Regions from separate parts of the Dyella ginsengisoli genome, predicted to be linked through region 2. Evidence: predicted binding sites of a transcription regulator. Region 2 holds the regulator's gene; each other region holds the start of a gene.

The links. Region 2 encodes FliA, which starts transcription of late flagellar genes. Its sites were predicted from a motif close to TAAAGTTTNNCNNNCNNNGGCCGATAA; they were not measured.
Region 1: ISP17_RS18745 (GGDEF domain-containing protein) is a predicted target of FliA. The motif match lies at 2,078-2,104, and genes of this name have one in related genera.
Region 3: ISP17_RS15730 (HDOD domain-containing protein) is a predicted target of FliA. The motif match lies at 1,659-1,685, and genes of this name have one in related genera.
Region 4: ISP17_RS07250 (methyl-accepting chemotaxis protein) is a predicted target of FliA. The motif match lies at 2,536-2,562, and genes of this name have one in related genera.

Annotation. Positions count from the first base shown of each region.
Region 1 is NZ_JADIKM010000006.1:321,362-325,782, reverse strand. It holds gene ISP17_RS18750 (MFS transporter) at 1-905, shown strand, start outside; gene ISP17_RS18745 (GGDEF domain-containing protein) at 918-2,006, opposite strand; gene ubiA (4-hydroxybenzoate octaprenyltransferase) at 2,375-3,310, shown strand; gene ISP17_RS18735 (YkvA family protein) at 3,307-3,684, shown strand; gene ISP17_RS18730 (ComF family protein) at 3,756-4,421, opposite strand, start outside.
Region 2 is NZ_JADIKM010000001.1:1,116,546-1,120,966, reverse strand. It holds gene ISP17_RS05045 (chemotaxis protein CheA) at 1-802, opposite strand, end outside; gene ISP17_RS05040 (protein phosphatase CheZ) at 898-1,539, opposite strand; gene ISP17_RS05035 (chemotaxis response regulator CheY) at 1,536-1,943, opposite strand; gene ISP17_RS05030 (RNA polymerase sigma factor FliA) at 2,012-2,746, opposite strand; gene ISP17_RS05025 (MinD/ParA family protein) at 2,748-3,740, opposite strand; gene flhF (flagellar biosynthesis protein FlhF) at 3,737-4,421, opposite strand, start outside.
Region 3 is NZ_JADIKM010000004.1:308,456-312,876, forward strand. It holds gene ISP17_RS15725 (hypothetical protein) at 1-499, shown strand, start outside; gene ISP17_RS15730 (HDOD domain-containing protein) at 561-1,619, opposite strand; gene ISP17_RS15735 (LLM class flavin-dependent oxidoreductase) at 1,757-2,770, shown strand; gene ISP17_RS15740 (PA4780 family RIO1-like protein kinase) at 2,832-3,686, shown strand; gene ISP17_RS15745 (CocE/NonD family hydrolase) at 4,102-4,421, opposite strand, start outside.
Region 4 is NZ_JADIKM010000002.1:61,456-65,876, forward strand. It holds gene ISP17_RS07245 (peptidylprolyl isomerase) at 1-845, shown strand, start outside; gene ISP17_RS07250 (methyl-accepting chemotaxis protein) at 870-2,444, opposite strand; gene ISP17_RS07255 (ABC transporter ATP-binding protein) at 2,647-4,421, opposite strand, start outside.

The sequences.
Region 1 (4,421 bases), on a different contig from region 2:
TGACCAGCAAGGTGGACATCGCCAAGGCCGAGCAGCGCGGCCTGGCCACCGGCATCAACGAGTTCGCCGGCTACGCGGCGGTGGGTCTGGCCGGCATCGCCACCGGCTATCTCGGCCACCACTACGGCCCGCGCGCGGCGCTGCTGTGGTTTGCGCTGGCGGTGATCGCGGCAGGGCTGATCACTGCCGCGCTGTTCGTGCGCGAGACGCTGCCGTGGGCGCGCGCGGAAAGCCATCGCCACGCGCAGCGCCAGCACGCCGGGCCGCCGCCGCGCTTTGCGCAGGGGCTGTCCGCGCATGCGGGCTGGCACCAGGTGTTCGCCTTCGTCTCGTTCCGCCACCCCACCTTCGCCGCGCTGTGCCAGGCCGGCGTGGCCAACAAGGTGGCCGACACCCTGCTGTGGGTGCTGTTTCCGCTGTACCTGCACGAGCAGGGGCTGGACCTGGTGCAGATCGGCTGGATCACCGGCACCTACGGTCTGACGTGGGGCGCCTCGCAGCTGTGGACCGGCGCGCTGTCCGATCGCATCGGGCGCAAGCGGCCGGTGATCGCCGGGCTGTGGCTGCTGGCGCTGGGCATCGGCGCCGTCACGCTGGTGCAGGGAGTCGCCGCCTGGCTGCTGATCGCCGCGGTGATGGGCACCGGCATGGCGCTGCTGTATCCGAACCTGATCGCCGCCGTGGCCGACATCGCCCATCCGGACTGGCGCAGCTCCGCGCTGGGCACGTACCGCTACTGGCGCGACACCGGCTATGCGCTGGGCGCGCTGGTGCTGGGCCTGATCGCGCAGGCGCGCGGCAGCCTGCTGCCGGCGTTCGGCTTCACCGCCGTGCTGCTGCTGGTATCGGGCGGGTGGATGGCGTGGCGCGCCGAGGAAACCCATCCGCGCCTGCCGCCGCGCTGAGCGCGACGCGCGTCAGAACAGGTCGACGCTGCCCGGCGCCATGCCTTCTTCGAGCGCACCCTGCGCGCGCAGCGTCTCGTAGTTGCACACGCGGTTGCGGCCGTGGTTCTTGGCGAAGTACAGCGCCTTGTCGGCGCGGTCGAGCACGGTGGCGGGGTAGTCCTGTTCGCCCACCGCGGCATAGCCCACGCTCACGGTCACCTGGCCGACCTGCGGAAAGACATGGTCCTGCACGCGCTGGCGGAAGCGTTCCAGCGCCGTGCCGGCGGAGGATTCGTCGGCGGCCTCCAGCAGCACCAGAAACTCCTCGCCGCCAAAGCGGAACAACCCGTCGCCCTGGCGGAAGCTGGCGCGCATCTGCTGGGCGATCACCAGGATCACTTCGTCGCCATACAGATGGCCCCAGCTGTCGTTGATGCGCTTGAAGTGGTCGATGTCGAGGATCGCCAGCCAGCGACGCGCGGGCAGGCCGCGCGGATCGGGGCGGCCGGTGCTGACGTGCGGCCGCTGCTGCATGTGGCGCTCGAACGTGCGCCGGTTGTACAGGCTGGTGAGCTTGTCGCGCTCGCTCTCGTCGAGCAGCGCGATGTAGTTGGCATAGATGCGGGCGAAGCCTTCCACCAGCGGGCGCAGGTGCTGCATCGGATGCTCGCCTTCGAGCATCAGTGCGCCGATCACGCGACCTTCGCGGCGGATCGGTACCAGCATGCCGTGGTTGCCGTCGCGCAGGCGCACGCAGCCGCCGTCGCGCTCGCCCTGGCGCAGTAGCGCCTCGCTGGCCGTGTCGGCGGCCTGCGGCAGCGACGTCACCCCGTAGCGGCCGTTGGCCGCGCGTGCACAGCGCACCAGCCGCTCGTCCGGATCGCTCCGCGCGCCGCGCTCGCCGTCACGCTTGTACAGCGTCACCACGTCGGCGTCGGCCAGTTCGGCCAGCGACAGGGTGAGGCTGTGGTCCAGCGCGTCGATGTCGCGGTGATGGGTGAACTGCGCCACCGAATCGAGCACGCGCAGCTGCGGCGAGCCGTCGTTGCCGGCCCACGCGGCGAGCTCCGCGAACAGCGGCGGCAGGGTATCGGCGGCATGGGCGGTTTCGGTGGACACGGCACTCCCGGTGTCGAGCAGCGGCACCGCCCCGGCCCGCGGTGCGAGTCGGAACGATGCCTACGCATGACGTATCGACCGGCGCCGGGGCGACTTGAGCGGGCGTTCGCCAGGGCGATGTACTGCACCCTCCGATGCGCAAGCGTGATGCCCGGACGGCGCGGTGCGGGCATCGCACCGGCGCTCGACCTCGGGACAGGAAAGCGGCGTGCGCGCGCCCCGCGGCGACTGCGCGGGATGGGTCACGGCTCGCCAAATCGGGCGGGGCGGCACGCTAGACTTCGGCGATGGCTCCGACCTCGCGCAAACACCCCCGGCGTCCCGCGCCGCCGCCGGCCTCACGGCTACGCCCGACCGCCACCGGCCGCATGCCCGCTCGACCGGCCGACGCCTCACAGCGCGCCACCCGCGTGCTCGACCGCCTGCTCGCGCCGCTGCCGCCGCCTGTGCGTGAGAAGGCACGCGATTACCTGGTGCTCACCCGCATGGATCGCCCGGTTGGCGCGCTGCTGCTGCTGTGGCCGACCTGGTGGGCGCTGTGGCTGGCCGCCGGCGATTTTCCGCCGTGGTCCACGCTGATCATCTTCACCCTCGGCGTGTTCGCCATGCGCGCGGCCGGCTGCGCCATCAACGACTACGCCGACCGCAAGCTCGACCCGCAGGTGGCGCGCACCGCCGGGCGGCCGATCGCCAGCGGCCGGGTCACGCCGCGCGAAGCGCTGCTGGTGTTCGGCGCACTGCTGGCGTTCGCCTTCGTGCTGGTGCTGTTCACCAACGCGCTGACCATCAAGCTGTCGTTCGCCGGTGCCGCGCTGGCGGCGGTGTATCCATTCACCAAGCGCTACACCTACCTGCCGCAGGTGGTGCTGGGCGCGGCGTTCGGCTGGGCGATCCCGATGGCGTTCGCGGCGGTGACCCACGGCGTGCCGCCGCTGGGCTGGCTGCTGTTCCTGGGCAACATCCTGTGGTCGGTGATCTACGACACCGAATACGCGATGGTCGACCGCGACGACGATCTGAAGGCCGGCGCCAAGTCCACCGCGATCCTGTTCGGCGACGCCGACCTGCCGATCCTCGCGATCCTGATGGCCACGTTCGAGCTGGCGATGGTGTTCGTCGGGCAGCGGGCCCAGCTGGGCTGGCCGTACTGGCTGGCGCTGGCCGGCAGCGTCGCCCTGTTCGGCTATCAGCTGTGGCGCATCCGCGGCCGTGATCGCGATGCCTGTCTCGCCGCGTTCCGCCACAACAACTGGCTCGGCCTCACGCTTTGGGCCGGCATCGTGGTGGCGCTGGCGCTCAAGTGATCGCCGCGCTCCGGCGCTGGGCCCGCCGGTTCAAGCGGCAGACGCTGACCGTGTACTTCCTCGCCCGCGATCCGCGCCTGTCCACGCCGCTGCGCCTGCTGGCGCTCGCCGTGGCGGCCTATGCGCTGAGCCCGATCGACCTGATCCCGGACTTCATCCCGGTGCTGGGCTATCTGGATGACCTGCTGATCGTGCCGCTGGGGCTGGCGCTGATCCTGCGCCTGGCACCGCGGGCGCTGGTGCTCGATGCGCGGCGGCGCGCGCGTGCGGTGCACGGGCGAAGCACCAGCCGCGCGGCCGCGGTGGTCATCGTGCTGCTGTGGCTGCTGGCGCTGGGATCGGTGGCGTGGTGGCTGTGGCGACGCGTGCATTGAGCGGGTCGGCGTCGCCCGTGCTGGCCACTCGTTGGCTTGGAAGCCTCCACCCGGCGGGCACCGCGGCCGGGTTATCGCCGCGAGGCCGGCGCCCGCGCCAGCGCCCACACGTCCACCCGCGCGACGCCTGCACGTTTGAGCACGCGGGCGCACTCGGCCAAGGTGGCGCCGGTGGTCATCACGTCGTCGAGCACGGCCACGTGCGCGGGCAACGGAGCCTCGGCGCGCACGACGAACGCGCCGCGCACGTTGCGACGGCGCGTGGGCGCATCCAGCTCGCTCTGCGCGGCGGTGGACCGGGTGCGCGCCAGCAGGTCGTGGCGCAGCGGCACGCCGAGCGCACGGGTCAGCGGGCGAGCCAGCTCCAGCGCCTGGTTGTAGCCGCGCTGGCGCAGCCGCGCGCGATGCAGCGGCACCGGCACGACGACCTCGGGTAGCGCGAGCGGGCGCGGCTGGCCACGCCACAGCGCCACCAGCGAACGGCCCGCGGCGAGATCGCGGCCGAACTTGAAGCGCGCCTCCAGCCGGTCCAGCGGCCAGCCGTAGCGGAACGGCGCCCACGCCGCCTCCCACGGCGGCGGATGGCGCTGGCAGCGACCGCACAGCGCGGCCGGCAGCGGCAACGGCAGGGCGCAGCGCGCGCAGCAGCTCGCGTTGCGCGGCAGCTCGGCGGCGCAGTCGCGGCACAGGTCCAGGCCCTCGTGGCCGGCATCGCCGCACAGCAGGCAGCGCGGCGG
Region 2 (4,421 bases):
TCTCGGCCGGGGCAGCGGCAGCGCGGGCGGGTGCGGGTGCGGGAGCCGGCGCAGGCATGGGGGCCGGCGCCGCGGATGCGACCACCTGGCCGGGCGTGCCGCCCTTGCCGTGCAGGTTGTCCAGCAGCGCCTCGAACTCGTCGTCGTTGATGCCGCCGGCGGCCGGCGCTGCCACCGCAACCACCGGGGCCGGCGCACCGTTGCCGTGCAGCTGGTCGAGCAGCGCCTCGAATTCGTCGTCGTTGATGGTGTTGGACACAGCGGGCGCGGCGACAGGCGCCGGTTCCACCGTGCCGGGGGCGGCGGTGCCGTAGAGCGAATCGAGCAGCGCCTCGAACTCGCTGTCGTCGATGGCGCCACCGGCCGTCGCGGCCGCCGATGGCGGCGCCGCGACCGGCGCGGGCGCGGGCGGCGCACCCTTCTTCGGCGGCGTGAGGCGCACCAGCAGCGCCGGCGGCGGCATCGCCATGGCGTCGTTGGCGGCCAGCGCGGCCATCATCGACTGCAGCAGGTCGAGCGCTTCGAGCAGCGCGTCCATCCGCGCCGGGTCGATCAGCAGGCTGCCGTTGCGCGCCTCGTTGAGCAGGTCCTCGGCGTGATGGCACAGCTGCACCATCGGGTCCACGTTGAGGAAGCCGGCGCCGCCCTTCACCGTGTGGAAGGCGCGGAACACGGCGTTGAGCAGCTCGGCGTCCTGCGGCGCGGCCTCCAGGCCCACCAGCTGCTCGCCGAGGCGCTCGACCAGCTCGCCGGCCTCGACCAGGAAGTCGTCGCGCAGTTCGGCGTCGAAGGAGGGATCCATCTAGCGGTTTCCGGCAGGCAGCACGACGCCCGCCGCATGACGGCAGGCGTGGGAGAGGCGACGCAGCGTCGGCGCGATCACCGTCATGCGCGGGCTCAGAATCCGAACTCGCTCAGCAGGCGATCGGCCTCGTCCTGGCTGTTGATCTTTTCCACCGCCTCGACCGGCTCGCGGCCGGAGAGCGCGCCGGTGAGGCGCACCAGTTCGAGCATGGACGACTCCACCGAGCCGATGAAGGCGACCACCTTCTTGATGCGCTGGCCGGAGAGGTCCTGCCAGGACTGCGCCATCACCATGTCGTTGAGGCCGGCGTTGCAGCTCTGCGCGAAGGCGCTGGCCTGCTGCGCCAGCGCGCAGACGGCGTCGCTGCCGGCGGGATCCGTGGCGAGGATGGTCGCGGCGTTGTGCGCCAGCGCCTCGGCCTCCGGGCGGGTGCGTTCGGCGAAATCCAGCGTGCGGTGCGCGGCCTGCGAGCTCATCTCCAGCACGTCCTGCAGGTGCTTGCGCGCGTCGGTGACGCTGTCCGGATAGCCGTCCTGCACCAGCTCGCCGCCGAGGCGACGCACGGCGTCGTGCAGGTCGCGGGCCAGCAGGCCGAGCGCGCGGAACAGCTTCTGCTCGCGCTGGCGCACGATGGAATCGAGCGCCTGCTCGAAGGCCGGGCCATCAGGGCTGTTGAGCAGCTCGTGCAGCTCGTTGGGCAGCGCGTCGGGGGTGAGGGTGAGTTGGGCGCTCATGCGGAAGCTCCTGCCGCGGCGAGCCGCTCGAAGATCTTGGTGAGTTTTTCCTGCAGCGTGGCGGCGGTGAACGGCTTGACGATGTAGCCGTTCACGCCGGCCTGGGCGGCGGCGATGATCTGGTCGCGGTTGTTCTCGGCGGTGACCATCAGCACCGGCAGCCCCTTCAGCGAGGCCTCGGCGCGGATCGCGCGCAGCAGGTCGATGCCGGTCATGTTGGGCATGTTCCAGTCGGTCACGACCATGTCGAACGGCTGGCTCTTGAGCATCACCAGCGCGTTCTCGCCGTCGTCGGCCTCCTGGATCAGCTGGCCGGAGAAACCCAGCTCCACGAGCAGGTTCCGCACGATGCGGCGCATGGTGGAAAAGTCGTCCACCACCAGGATCTTCATGTTCTTGTTCAAGCCCGTCTCCACTTGCACGATGGGTCGCCGTGCGCCAGCCCGTAGGTAAGTTGTGTTGCCCGCGTTGCTCAGTCGTCGTCGCGCCAGCCGGTCATGCGCGCGCGCAGCCGGATGATCGCCTGGCCGTGGATCTGGCAGACCCGCGACTCGGTGACGCCGAGCACCGCGCCAATCTCTTTGAGGTTCAGTTCCTGCTCGTAGTACAGCGACATCACCAGCTGCTCGCGCTCGGGCAGCGTGGTGATCGCATCGATCAGCGCCTGGCGCATGCCGGTCTGCTCGATGTCCTCGGCGGGAGTGAGCGTGCTCGAATCGGCCACGTCCATTGCCGGGCTGCCGTCGCCGTCGTCCGGCGCCGTGAGGCTCAGCAATCGGGAGCTGGCCGCATCGGCCAGCACCTGGTGGTATTCATCGGCCGTCAGCCCCAGCCGTTTCATCACCTCCGCGTCGTCGGCATCCGCACCGGTCTCCACCTCGATCTGGCGCACCACCTCGGCTACTTCGCGCGCCTTGCGATGCACCGAGCGCGGCGTCCAGTCGGTCTTGCGCAACTCGTCGAGCATGGCGCCACGGATGCGGATGCCGGCGTACGTCTCGAAGCTGGCCGAACGATCGGTGGCGTAGTTACGCGACGCCTCCAGCAGCCCGATCATGCCGGACTGGATCAGATCGCCCACGTCGACGCTGGGCGGCAGCCGCCCCATCAGGTGATAGGCGATGCGCCGCACCAGCGGCGCATGCGTCTTCACCAGTTCGTCGGCGCTTTGCCGTTGAAGTTGCAGGTATTCGGTTGCCACGCTCATCTCACCACCCCGTCGCCGGTGCAGCCTGACCACTGAAAAATGCGATGCGGTCGAGACCCGGGCGATCGGGTTCTGCCCATGTAACGGCCGCACCGGCCAATTGCTTGAATGCCTGCGCCGAACGGCTGCCCGGCGCCACATCCACCACCGCGTTCTGGCGGCGGATGGCCTGGCGCAGGCGCTCGTCCTGCGGCACCCAGCCCATGAAATCGAGCATCACGTCGAGGAAGCGGTCGGTGACCCGCGCCAGCTTCTGGTGCAGCGCCTTGGCCTCGCCGAGGTTGCGCACCATGTTCGCCACCATGTGCAGGCGCTTCACGCCGAAGTCGCGGCTGAGCACCTTGGCCATGGCGTAGGCGTCGGTGATGGAGGCGGGCTCGTCGCACACCACCAGCACCACGTCGTCGGCCGCGGCGGCGAACATCGCCACCGAGTCGGAGATGCCGGCGGCGGTATCCACCAGCAGGAAGTCGGGCACCTGGGGCAGCTCGTCGAAGGCGCGGATCACCGCGGCCTGCTCGCCGGAGCCCAGCTGCGCCAGCCGGCGCGCGCCGGAGCCGGCGGGAATCACCTTCAGCCCGTGCGGCGCCTCCAGCACCAGGTCGGACAGGCCACACAGGCCGTCGAGCATGTGGCCCAGGTGACGCGAGGGCGCCAGGCCGAGCAGCACGTCGACGTTGGCCAGGCCCATGTCGGCATCCAGCAGCATCGTCTCGTGGCCCATCATGGCCAGCGTCATGCCCAGGTTCACCGCCACCGTGGTCTTGCCTACGCCGCCCTTGCCGCCGCACACCGCGATGGTGCGGCAGCGCTGGCGCGTGGGGCGCCGGTCGAGGTTGGCCGCCTGCGTCGGCGCGTGGTGGACGACGGGTGGCGCGGCCATCTCGGTGAGCGACGAAACCATCTGCTTGAGTCCCCAGGCCTGATTCTTGATGAAGGCGCGCTCTTCCAGCGTGCCGGCGGAAAACGATGCGGGCGACAGCACGGCGCTCATGCGCTGGCCACCGCGAAACCGAAGCGCTCGGCCAGCGCGCTGTCGTCCAGCGTGGGGGCCGTGGCGGCGGATGTCTTGAGTACGTGGGCGGCGCGCAGCACCAGCACGCGGGCGTCGGCCACGGCGAGGTCTTCGGGCACGCGCTGGCCGTCGGTGGTGTAGTCCAGCGGCAGCTTGTGGCGGATCAGCACCGACAGCGCGCCGCCGAGGCTGGGCGCTTCGTCGAGCTTGGTGAACAGCACGCTGGCCGGAGCCAGCGGCATGTACGCGCGCACCGATTCCTCCAGCGACTGCGCCTGCGCGTTGGCGGCCAGCACCAGCGAGATGCGCAGCGCGATGCCGTCGCTATGGGCGACCTCGTTGAGCACGTCCATCTGCTGCTCCAGCCGCGGATCGGAGCCGGACACGCCGGCGGTGTCGATCAGCACGGTGTGCTTGCCCTTGAGCATCTCCAGCACCTGGCGCAGGCTCGCCGCGTCGTCGGCCGGGTACACGCGCACGCCGAGCAGGCGGCCGTAGTGCTCCAGCTGCGCGGCGGCGCCGATGCGGTAGTTGTCGGTGCTGACCAGCGCCACGTTGGCGGCGCCGTGGCGCACCACCGCCCTGGCCGCCAGTTTTGCGATGGTGGTGGTCTTGCCCACGCCGGTGGGGCCGACCAGCGCGATCATGCCGCCGTCGCTG
Region 3 (4,421 bases), on a different contig from region 2:
CCTTCTTCTGGCCGCCTGCGGTCACGACACGCGCACGCCGGTGGCGCTGGGCACGCTGGTGGTGCCGAACCAGGCGCCGTGGCTGATCCTCGCGCCCGGTCCGGAGCAGGTGGAGTTGCGCGGGCTGGACGACACGCTGAAGTTCCTGCCCGATCCGCCACTGGCCACCGCGCTGGAAGCGCAACTGCGTGCGGGCGTGCAGCAGGATTACTTTCCCAACCTCACCATCGCCTGCGACGAGATCAAGGCGGAGATGAAAGTGAATACCGACGACGCACCGGACACCGTGGTGCTGGAGCTGTCCCTGCGCTGCACGATCAACGCCAGCGGCTACCTGAGCACCCACCAGTACGCCGTGGCGCCGACCACCAAGGTGGCGGCCGGCTCGGCCGAAGCGGTCTATGCGAAAGCGCTGGGCGTGCTGCTGCGCGACGGCGCGGGGCTGGTCGCCGTCAAGCTGGACGCCGATGTGCGCGCCAGCCGGCCCGGCACGCGCTGAGTCGCTACGCGTCGAATCCGTCGGATGGATCGGGTCGAGCTGATGCCGCCACTGCGCGGCGTCAGCACGCGCGGGCGTCGGCGTCGCGGAACTGCCGGCGCAGGTCCTGCTGGCAGCGTTCGATCATGGCCGGGGTGAAGAACTCCGGCCAGGCGGTGCTCAGATCCGTATCCGGCGCGGCCAGCGCGTGTTCGCCCAGCACCTGGGCCATCGCCAGCGTGTCGGCGCACAGCAGGGCGCGGCCGAGTGAGCTCTCCGGCGGCATGCCGGCCACCGTGCGCTCTTCCAGCGCGTTCAACACGTTGGTCGGCAGGTTCCAGTGGCGTGCCGCGCGCAGCGACAGCTGGGCGGCCAGCTGCGCGCAGGCGGCGAGGAAGTGGCTGGTCAGCGGGCCCAGCTCCATCGGCGCCTCCTGATCGAGCACGCGCACCACGGCGCCGGTGCCGGTGTTGCACACGATGCCGGCCAGGTACGCCTCGAACGGGTCGGAGCTGCCCTTGCCGAGATAGGCGCAGGCGTGCGCGCAGCGCTCGGCGTGGTCCCACAGCCGCTGCCCCGCGACGTGGCCGAACATGCCGGCGCTGGCGTGCAGGATCGGCTTCATCACGTGCATCGTCACCACCCGGCGCAGGCCGTCCTGGCCCAGCAGCACCACCGCGTGCTGCAGGCTCTGGATCGGATGCAGGGTGCGGTAGTAGATGCTGCGGCTGACCCGCATCACTTCGCCCACCAGCACCGGGTCGCGCCCGATCAGCTTGGCCAGCTGGGCGCCGCCCACGGTGTCGCTCTTGAGCGAACGCAGCAGCTGCGGCAGCACGGTGGGCAGGCGCGGCAGGCTGCGCACGTCGAACGCGGTGCAGGTTGCCTGCAGGCGCTTGAGGATCGCGCGTTCTTCCTGGCTTGGCTCGTTGGCGTGGTAGTCGGGCAGGCCCAGTACATAGCGATGGAAGCGGTCGCCCAGCTGGGCCAGCGACATCGCCTCGTGCGCCGCGGCGGCCGCCTCGGCGCTGTGGACGCTGCCAGTCGGGGGCGCCGTCATCGCGCGCACGCGGGCGGGCACGCGCGCCGCCGGTGGCGGTGCATCCGCGTATCCCAGAATCCAGCGCCACAGGTTTTGCATGCACGCTCCCCTGGCCGGCATACCGGCCTTGCAGCGGGGTTAACGGCGTCGCAGCGGGAAAATGTAGCGGCCCGGCGGGGTGGCATTCGCGCCGGGGCGCCCCTACCTATGGGGACTCACGCCCCGACGAGTCGCGCATGATCCCGTTTTCCATCCTCGACCTTGCCCCGGTCACCGAAGGCAGGGACGCCGCCCAGTCGTTCCGCAACGCGCTGAGCCTGGCGCAGCTGGGCGAGCGGCTGGGCTATCGCCGCTACTGGCTGGCCGAGCACCACAACATGCCGGGCATCGCCAGCGCGGCCACGGCGGTGCTGATCGGGTACATCGCCGGTGGCACCTCCACCATCCGGGTCGGCTCCGGCGGCATCATGCTGCCCAACCACGCGCCGCTGCAGGTGGCCGAGCAGTTCGGCACGCTGGCCTCGCTCTATCCGGGCCGGATCGACCTGGGCCTGGGCCGTGCACCCGGCACCGACCAGCCCACCGCCCGGGCGCTGCGGCGCTACTTCGACAGCGCCGACGCCTTTCCCAACGACGTGATCGAGCTGCTGGGCTATTTCGAGCCCGCCAAGCCGGGGCAGGCGGTGCGCGCGGTACCGGGCGCGGGGCTCGACGTGCCGGTTTGGCTGCTCGGATCGAGCCTGTTCAGCGCCAAGCTGGCCGCCCAGCTCGGGCTGCCGTTCGCGTTTGCCTCGCACTTCGCGCCGGATGCGATGGACCAGGCGCTGGCGATCTACCGCCGCGACTTCCGCCCCTCGGCACGGCTGGCCGAGCCGCACGCCATCCTCGCGCTCAACGTGGTGGCCGCCGACAGCGACGCGCAGGCGCGGCGGCTGTTCACCACCCAGCAGCAGGCGTTCGTGAACCTGCGCCGCGGCCGGCCGGGGCTGATCCCGCCGCCGATCGACGATATCGAGGCGTTCTGGACGCCCGTCGAGCGGCTCGGCGTGGAGCAGGCGCTGGCCTGCGCGGTGGTGGGTGATCCGGCCACGGTGCGGCGCGGGCTGGCCGATTTCATCGCCCGGCACCGGCCGGACGAGCTGCTGCTCACCGCCAACATCTTCGACCATGCGGCGCGCCTGCACTCGTTCGAACTGGCCGCCGCCGCGCGCGACGCGCTGGCGCCGGCCCCGCTGGCGAACGCCGGATGAGCCGGCGGCGGCGCGCTTCGGGCATCATGGCGCACTTCCCCGCACGGCCAAGCCCTACCGCATGAAGATTCCCAACGGCCTGCAGCCCCTCATCGACGACGGCGTGATCGACCAGGTGCTGCGCCCGCTCAAGAGCGGCAAGGAGGCCTCGGTGTACGTGGTGCGCTCGGGCGACCACATCCGCTGCGCCAAGGTCTACAAGGACATGGCCCAGCGCAGCTTCCAGCAGCGCGTGCAGTACCAGGAAGGGCGCAAGGTGCGCGGCAGCCGCGAGGCGCGCGCCATGGGCAAGTCCACCAAGTTCGGCCGCAAGGAGGCCGAAGCGGCCTGGAAGAATGCCGAGGTCGACGCGCTCTACCTGCTCAACGACGCCGGCGTGCGCGTGCCGCGGCCGTACGGCTACTTCAACGGCGTGCTGCTGATGGAGCTGGTCACCGACGAGGACGGCCACTCCGCGCCGCGGCTGGGCGAGGTGGATCTCGATGCGGACACCGCACGCGCCTGGCACCGGTTCCTGATGCAGCAGGTGGCGCGCATGCTCTGCGTGGGGCTGATCCACGGCGACCTGTCCGAATACAACGTGCTGGTGGGGCCGGACGGCCCGGTGATCATCGACCTGCCGCAGGCGGTGAGTGCCGCGGGCAACAACAACGCGCGCTTCATGCTCCGCCGCGACGTGGGCAACCTCACCATCAGCCTGGCGCGCTTCGCGCCGGAGCTGCTGGACACCCACTACGCGGAAGAGATGTGGGCGCTGTTCGAGCAGAGCGAACTGCATCCGGACACCGAGCTCACCGGCCACTTCACCTTCGACGAGCGCACCGCCGACGTGGACAGCGTGATGCAGTCGATCATCGACGCCCGCGAGGAAGCGATCATCCGCCAGCAGGGGCGTGAGGCGGCGCGGGAGGATTGAGCTTTCGCTGTGCGCAGGTGGATTTGATGCTGTTGGGGTCGAAGAGCGTCGCGGCTGAAGCCGCTCCCACAGAGCGCCCGGGCTTCCACCGGATGTGTGGGAGGGACTCAGCCCCGACGGCGTAGGCCGCATAGGGCCTCGCGGAACCAGCGCTTCGCCATGAAAAAGGGCCGCATCGCGGCCCTTTTTCGGTTCAACCACCGGGGAAGGTGTGGCCCTTCGCCGCTTTCTTGGCCGTCTTCTCGGCCTTCTTTTCCTTGGGTGTCTTCAAGGCTTTCTTCTTGTCGCCTTTCTGCTGGTTCAGACCTTTCATGGCGCGCTCCTGCGGAGTGATCCCCGCGTCCTGCCATGGTGACAGCTTTCGCCCGCCGCGGACGCATTTCGGCGCGCGGCGGGCGAAGCCCTCAGGCCGTGGTCAGGAACCCTTGCCCGAGGCCACCACCGGCAGCTCGAGGTAGCTGGAGTGGAACACCTTCTGCGTGGCCTTCTGGAAGTCCTCCGGCTTGGCCAGCATGATGTTCGGCACGAAGGTCTGCGGGTTGCGGTCGTACAGCGGGAACCAGCTCGACTGCACCTGCACCATGATGCGGTGGCCCGGCAGGAAAACGTGATTGGTGGTGGGCAGGGCGAAGGTGTACGGCAGCGGCTTGTTCGGCTCGATCGGCCTGGACTCGGTGAAGCCCTGGCGGTAGCGGCCGCGCAGGATGTCCATCGCCACCGCCAGCTGGTAGCCGC
Region 4 (4,421 bases), on a different contig from region 2:
CGAAGGAGATTCTCGCCGCGTCGAAGCCGGCGGAGTGGCGCAGGCCCGATCCGCAGAACCTGCTGGTGATGACGCTGGCCGGGGGGCATCGCGTGCTGATCGAGCTGGCGCCGGATTTTTCGCCGCTGCATGCGGCGAACATCCGCACGATGGCGCATGAGCATTACTTCGACGGACTGGCGGTGATCCGCGTGCAGGACAACTTCGTCACGCAGTGGGGCGACCCCAACGACGACGACAACGCGGACCGCTCGAAGATGAAGCCGCTGGGCACGGCGAAGAAGACGCTGCCGCCGGAGTTCACCCGTCCGCTCGATCCGAAGCTGGAGTTCACCCGCCTGCCGGACGGCGACGTGTACGCGCCGCAGGTGGGGTTCTCCGAGGGCTTTCCGGTGGCGCGCGATCCGGCCAGCAAGGAGGAGTGGATCACCCACTGCTACGGCACCGTGGGCGTGGCGCGTGACGTGGGCCCGACCACCGGCAACGGCAACTCGCTGTACGCGATCATCGGCCAGGCGCCGCGCGGGCTAGACCGCAATCTGGCGGTGGCCGGGCGGGTGATCGAGGGCATGGAGTACCTGTCCGCCCTGCCCCGCGGCACCGGACCGCTGGGCTTCTACGAGAAGCCTGAGCAGCGCACGGCGATCGTGTCGGTGGCGCTGGCCGCGGACCTGCCGACGGCACAGCGCCCGCAGGTGGAGGTGCTGCGCACCGGCAGCCCGAGCTTCGCCGCGCTGATCGAGGCCAAGCGCAACCGCCGCGATGCGTTCTACACGCGGCCGGCCGGCAAGATCGACCTGTGCAGCATCAGCGTGCCCACGCGCGATATCGACGCGACGAAGTAAGCCCCGCTGCCGCGCCCCGAAACCTCAGGGCGCGCGCTGCACTTGATCGGCGGTGCGGAATACCGACACCGCCTGGCGCATGCGCTCGGCCTGCTCCTGCAGGCTGCGCGCGGCGGCTTCGGATTCTTCGACGAGGGCGGCGTTGCTCTGGGTGGCTTCGTCCATCTGGCCGACGGCGGAGCCGATCTCCTCGATGCCCTTGCTCTGCTCTTCGCTGGCCGCGGCGATCTCGTTCATCAGGCCGGCGGAGCGCTGGATGGCGTCGGCGATGCGGCGGGTGGTGTCGCCGGTGCGATCCACCAGTTCAGCGCCGGTATCGACGGTGGCGACCGCATCGCCGATCAGCTGCTTGATCTCGCGGGCGGCCGTGGCCGCGCGCTGGGCCAGGCCGCGCACTTCGGTGGCGACCACCGCGAAACCCTTGCCGTGCTCGCCCGCGCGCGCCGCCTCCACCGCGGCATTGAGCGCGAGGATGTTGGTCTGGAAGGCGATGCCGTCGATCATGCCGGCGATGTCTTCGATGCGCTGCGAGCTGGCCTTGATGTCGCCCATGGTGGTGACCACCTGGGCCACCAGTTCGCCGCCTTCCTTCGCCAGCTTGGCGGCGGCGGACACCAGCGCATCGGCCTCGCGCGCGTTGTCGGCGTTCTGGCGCACGGTGGAGGTGAGTTCCTCCATCGCAGCGGCGGTTTCTTCCAGCGAGGCGGCTTGATCCTGCGTGCGGTGCGAGAGGTCGGCGGTGCCCGCGGCGATCTGGCCGGTGGCGGTGTGGATGCTGTCGCTGGACTGGCGCACGTTCGTCACCACGTCGGCGAGGCCGACGCTGATGCCGTTGATCGCCTGCAGCAGCTGGCCGATGTCGTCGCGCCGGTCCACCGGCACCTGCGCGCTGAGGTCGCCCGCGGCGATCTTGCCGGCGGCGGTGCGGCACTCGCTCATCGGCCCACTGATGTTGCGGCGAACCAGCAGGTACACCGCCGCGGACACGCCGAGCACGGAGACGGCGCCGGCGATCCCCAGCATCGTCAGCAGTGCGGCACGCATTTCCTTTGGCAGCAGCACATAAAGCGCCAGCGCCACCGCGGCGTTGAGCACGGCGGTCGCCAGGCCGATGCGCAGCGGCATGCCGACGCTGCGCATGGCGCTCACGTCCAGCCCTACGTAGCGCGCGCCGATCACCTCGCTGCGACCGTCGAGGATCGGGTCGTAGCGGGTCATGAACTGGGTGCCGAAGATGGTCGCGTAGCCGGTGAACGATTGCTTCGCCAGCAGCAGCGACCAGGCCGGATGCGAGCGGTCGAGCAAGGTACCGATGGCGCGGCCGCCGTCCTTCTTCTTCACCGAGGTGGTGATGCGCACGAAGTCGTCGCCGCTGCGGGCGAACAGCGTGGCCGTGGCGCCGGTGTGCTCGGTGAAACGATCCGGCACGGCAAAGTTGAGGTTGAGCAGGGTGGCACCGTGGCGCAACACCGGCGCATCGCGTTCGCCGATGCGCACCGTCTCGCGACTGTCCAGCGCGAAACGTTCCGGCAGCTGTTCGGCGAACTGCCGGGCCAGCGCCTGGATGCGGGTCTTGAGCGGCACGAAAATGGAAAGCATCACGTCGATCTCCACCACGCTGGTTTGGCATCCCTGTCGGACCGTCGCGTCGGCCACCGGCTCACGCGCGAGCGCGTTGCCTGATGGCGGTTTGTCGGTGGCGACCCCGGAAACTTGAATGTGCCCCGCTCGGCAAAGTCTGCGCAAGCCGTCATCCCGGCGAATAGTGTGATGACGCGCAACGCCTTGTGCAGTGCCCCGCTCAACGATAGCCGGCGGCCTGCAGCTCGAACAGCTCGGCGTAATGCCCGCCGGCCGCGACCAGCTGCTCGTGGGTGCCGACCTCCTCGATCGCACCGTGCTGCAGCACGATGATGCGGTCGGCCATGCGCACGGTGGAGAAGCGGTGCGAGATGATCACCGCGGTCTTGCCGGCGGACAGCTCCTTGAAGCGCTGGAACACCTCGTACTCGGAGCGCGCGTCGAGCGCGGCGGTGGGCTCGTCCAGCACCAGCAGCGGCGCGTCGCGCATGTAGGCGCGGGCGATGGCGATCTTCTGCCATTCGCCACCGGACAGATCAACGCCGCCCTTGAACAGCTTGCCGAGCATCTGCGCGTAGCCCTTGGGCAACCGGGCGATCACCTCGTCGGCCATGCTGCGGCGGGCGGCGTCGGCGATGCGGGCGCGATCCTCGCGCGCCTCGATGCGGCCCACCGCGATGTTGTCCGCAGCGTTGAAGTAGTAGCGCACGAAGTCCTGGAAGATCACCCCGATGTTGAGGCGCAGATCTTCCAGGTCGTACTCGGTGAGCGGGTGGCCGTCGAGCAGGATGCGGCCCTCGTCCGGGTCGTACAGGCGCGAGAGCAGCTTCACCAGCGTGGTCTTGCCGGCGCCGTTCTCGCCCACCAGCGCCAGCACCTCGCCCGCACGCAGGGTGAAGTTGAGATGCCGCACCGCCCAGCGCTCGGCGTCGGGATAGCGAAAGCCCACGTCCTCGAACACGAAGCCCTCGCGCATCGGCCGCGGGAACGGGCGCGGGTTCGGCGGCGAGAGGATCTCCGGCTGGATGCGGAAGAACGAGAACAGGTCGTCCAGGTACAACGCCTGGCCGGCCACCTGCGAGAAGCCCACCAGCAGCGTCTCCATCAACGTGCGCAGGCGGCGGAACGAGGTGGACAGGAAGGTGAGGTCGCCGATGCTGAAGTCGCCGCGCACCGTGCGCCACGCGATGATAGCGTAGGCGGCGTAGTAGCCGATGGTGCCGATGGTGGTGAACAGTCCGCCCCAGCCCGCGCGGCGCAGCGCGATGACGCGGTTGGCGCGATACATGGCCTGCGACAGCACGCGGTAGCGATCGATCAGGAACGGGTTGAGGCCGAAGCTCTTCACCTCCTTCGCGTTGGACGCGCTGGCGCCGACCATGCGCAGGTAGTCCAGCTCGCGCCGCTCCGGCGTCCACTGGTAGTTCACCGCGTAGCTCTGCGCGTTGAAGTGGAACTCGCCCAGAAACGCCGGCACCAGCGCCACCGCCAGCAGCGCGATCAACCACGGCGCGTACACCGCCAGCCCCACGGCGAAGCTGAGCAAGGTGACGATGTCCTGCGCCTGCTGCAGCAGCTGCGAAAGCAGGCTGCCGCGCCCGGCCACCTGGCGGCGCGCGCGGTCGAGCTGGTCCTGCAGGTCGGCGTCCTCGAAATCCTCGAGATCCAGCGAGGCGGCGTGTTCCATCAGGCGGATCGAGGTGGTGTTGGCGTACAGCTCGCCCAGCAGCGAGTCGACCATCGCCACCACCCGACCCAGCAGGTCAGCCAGCACCGCCAGCGCAAACTCCAGCCCCAGCAGCAGCGCCAGATGCGCCAGCTCGCCGCCGTGCAGCCACGCGGAGAGATCGCCATGCGGCACGCCCACGCGCACCAGTCGCACCACCTCGTCGACGATCAGCTTGCCCACATACAGCGTGGCCACCGGCAGCAGCGCGCGCAGCAGACGCAGCGCCACGCTGGCCAGCGTAAGCGAGCGGCTGGTCTGCCAGATGC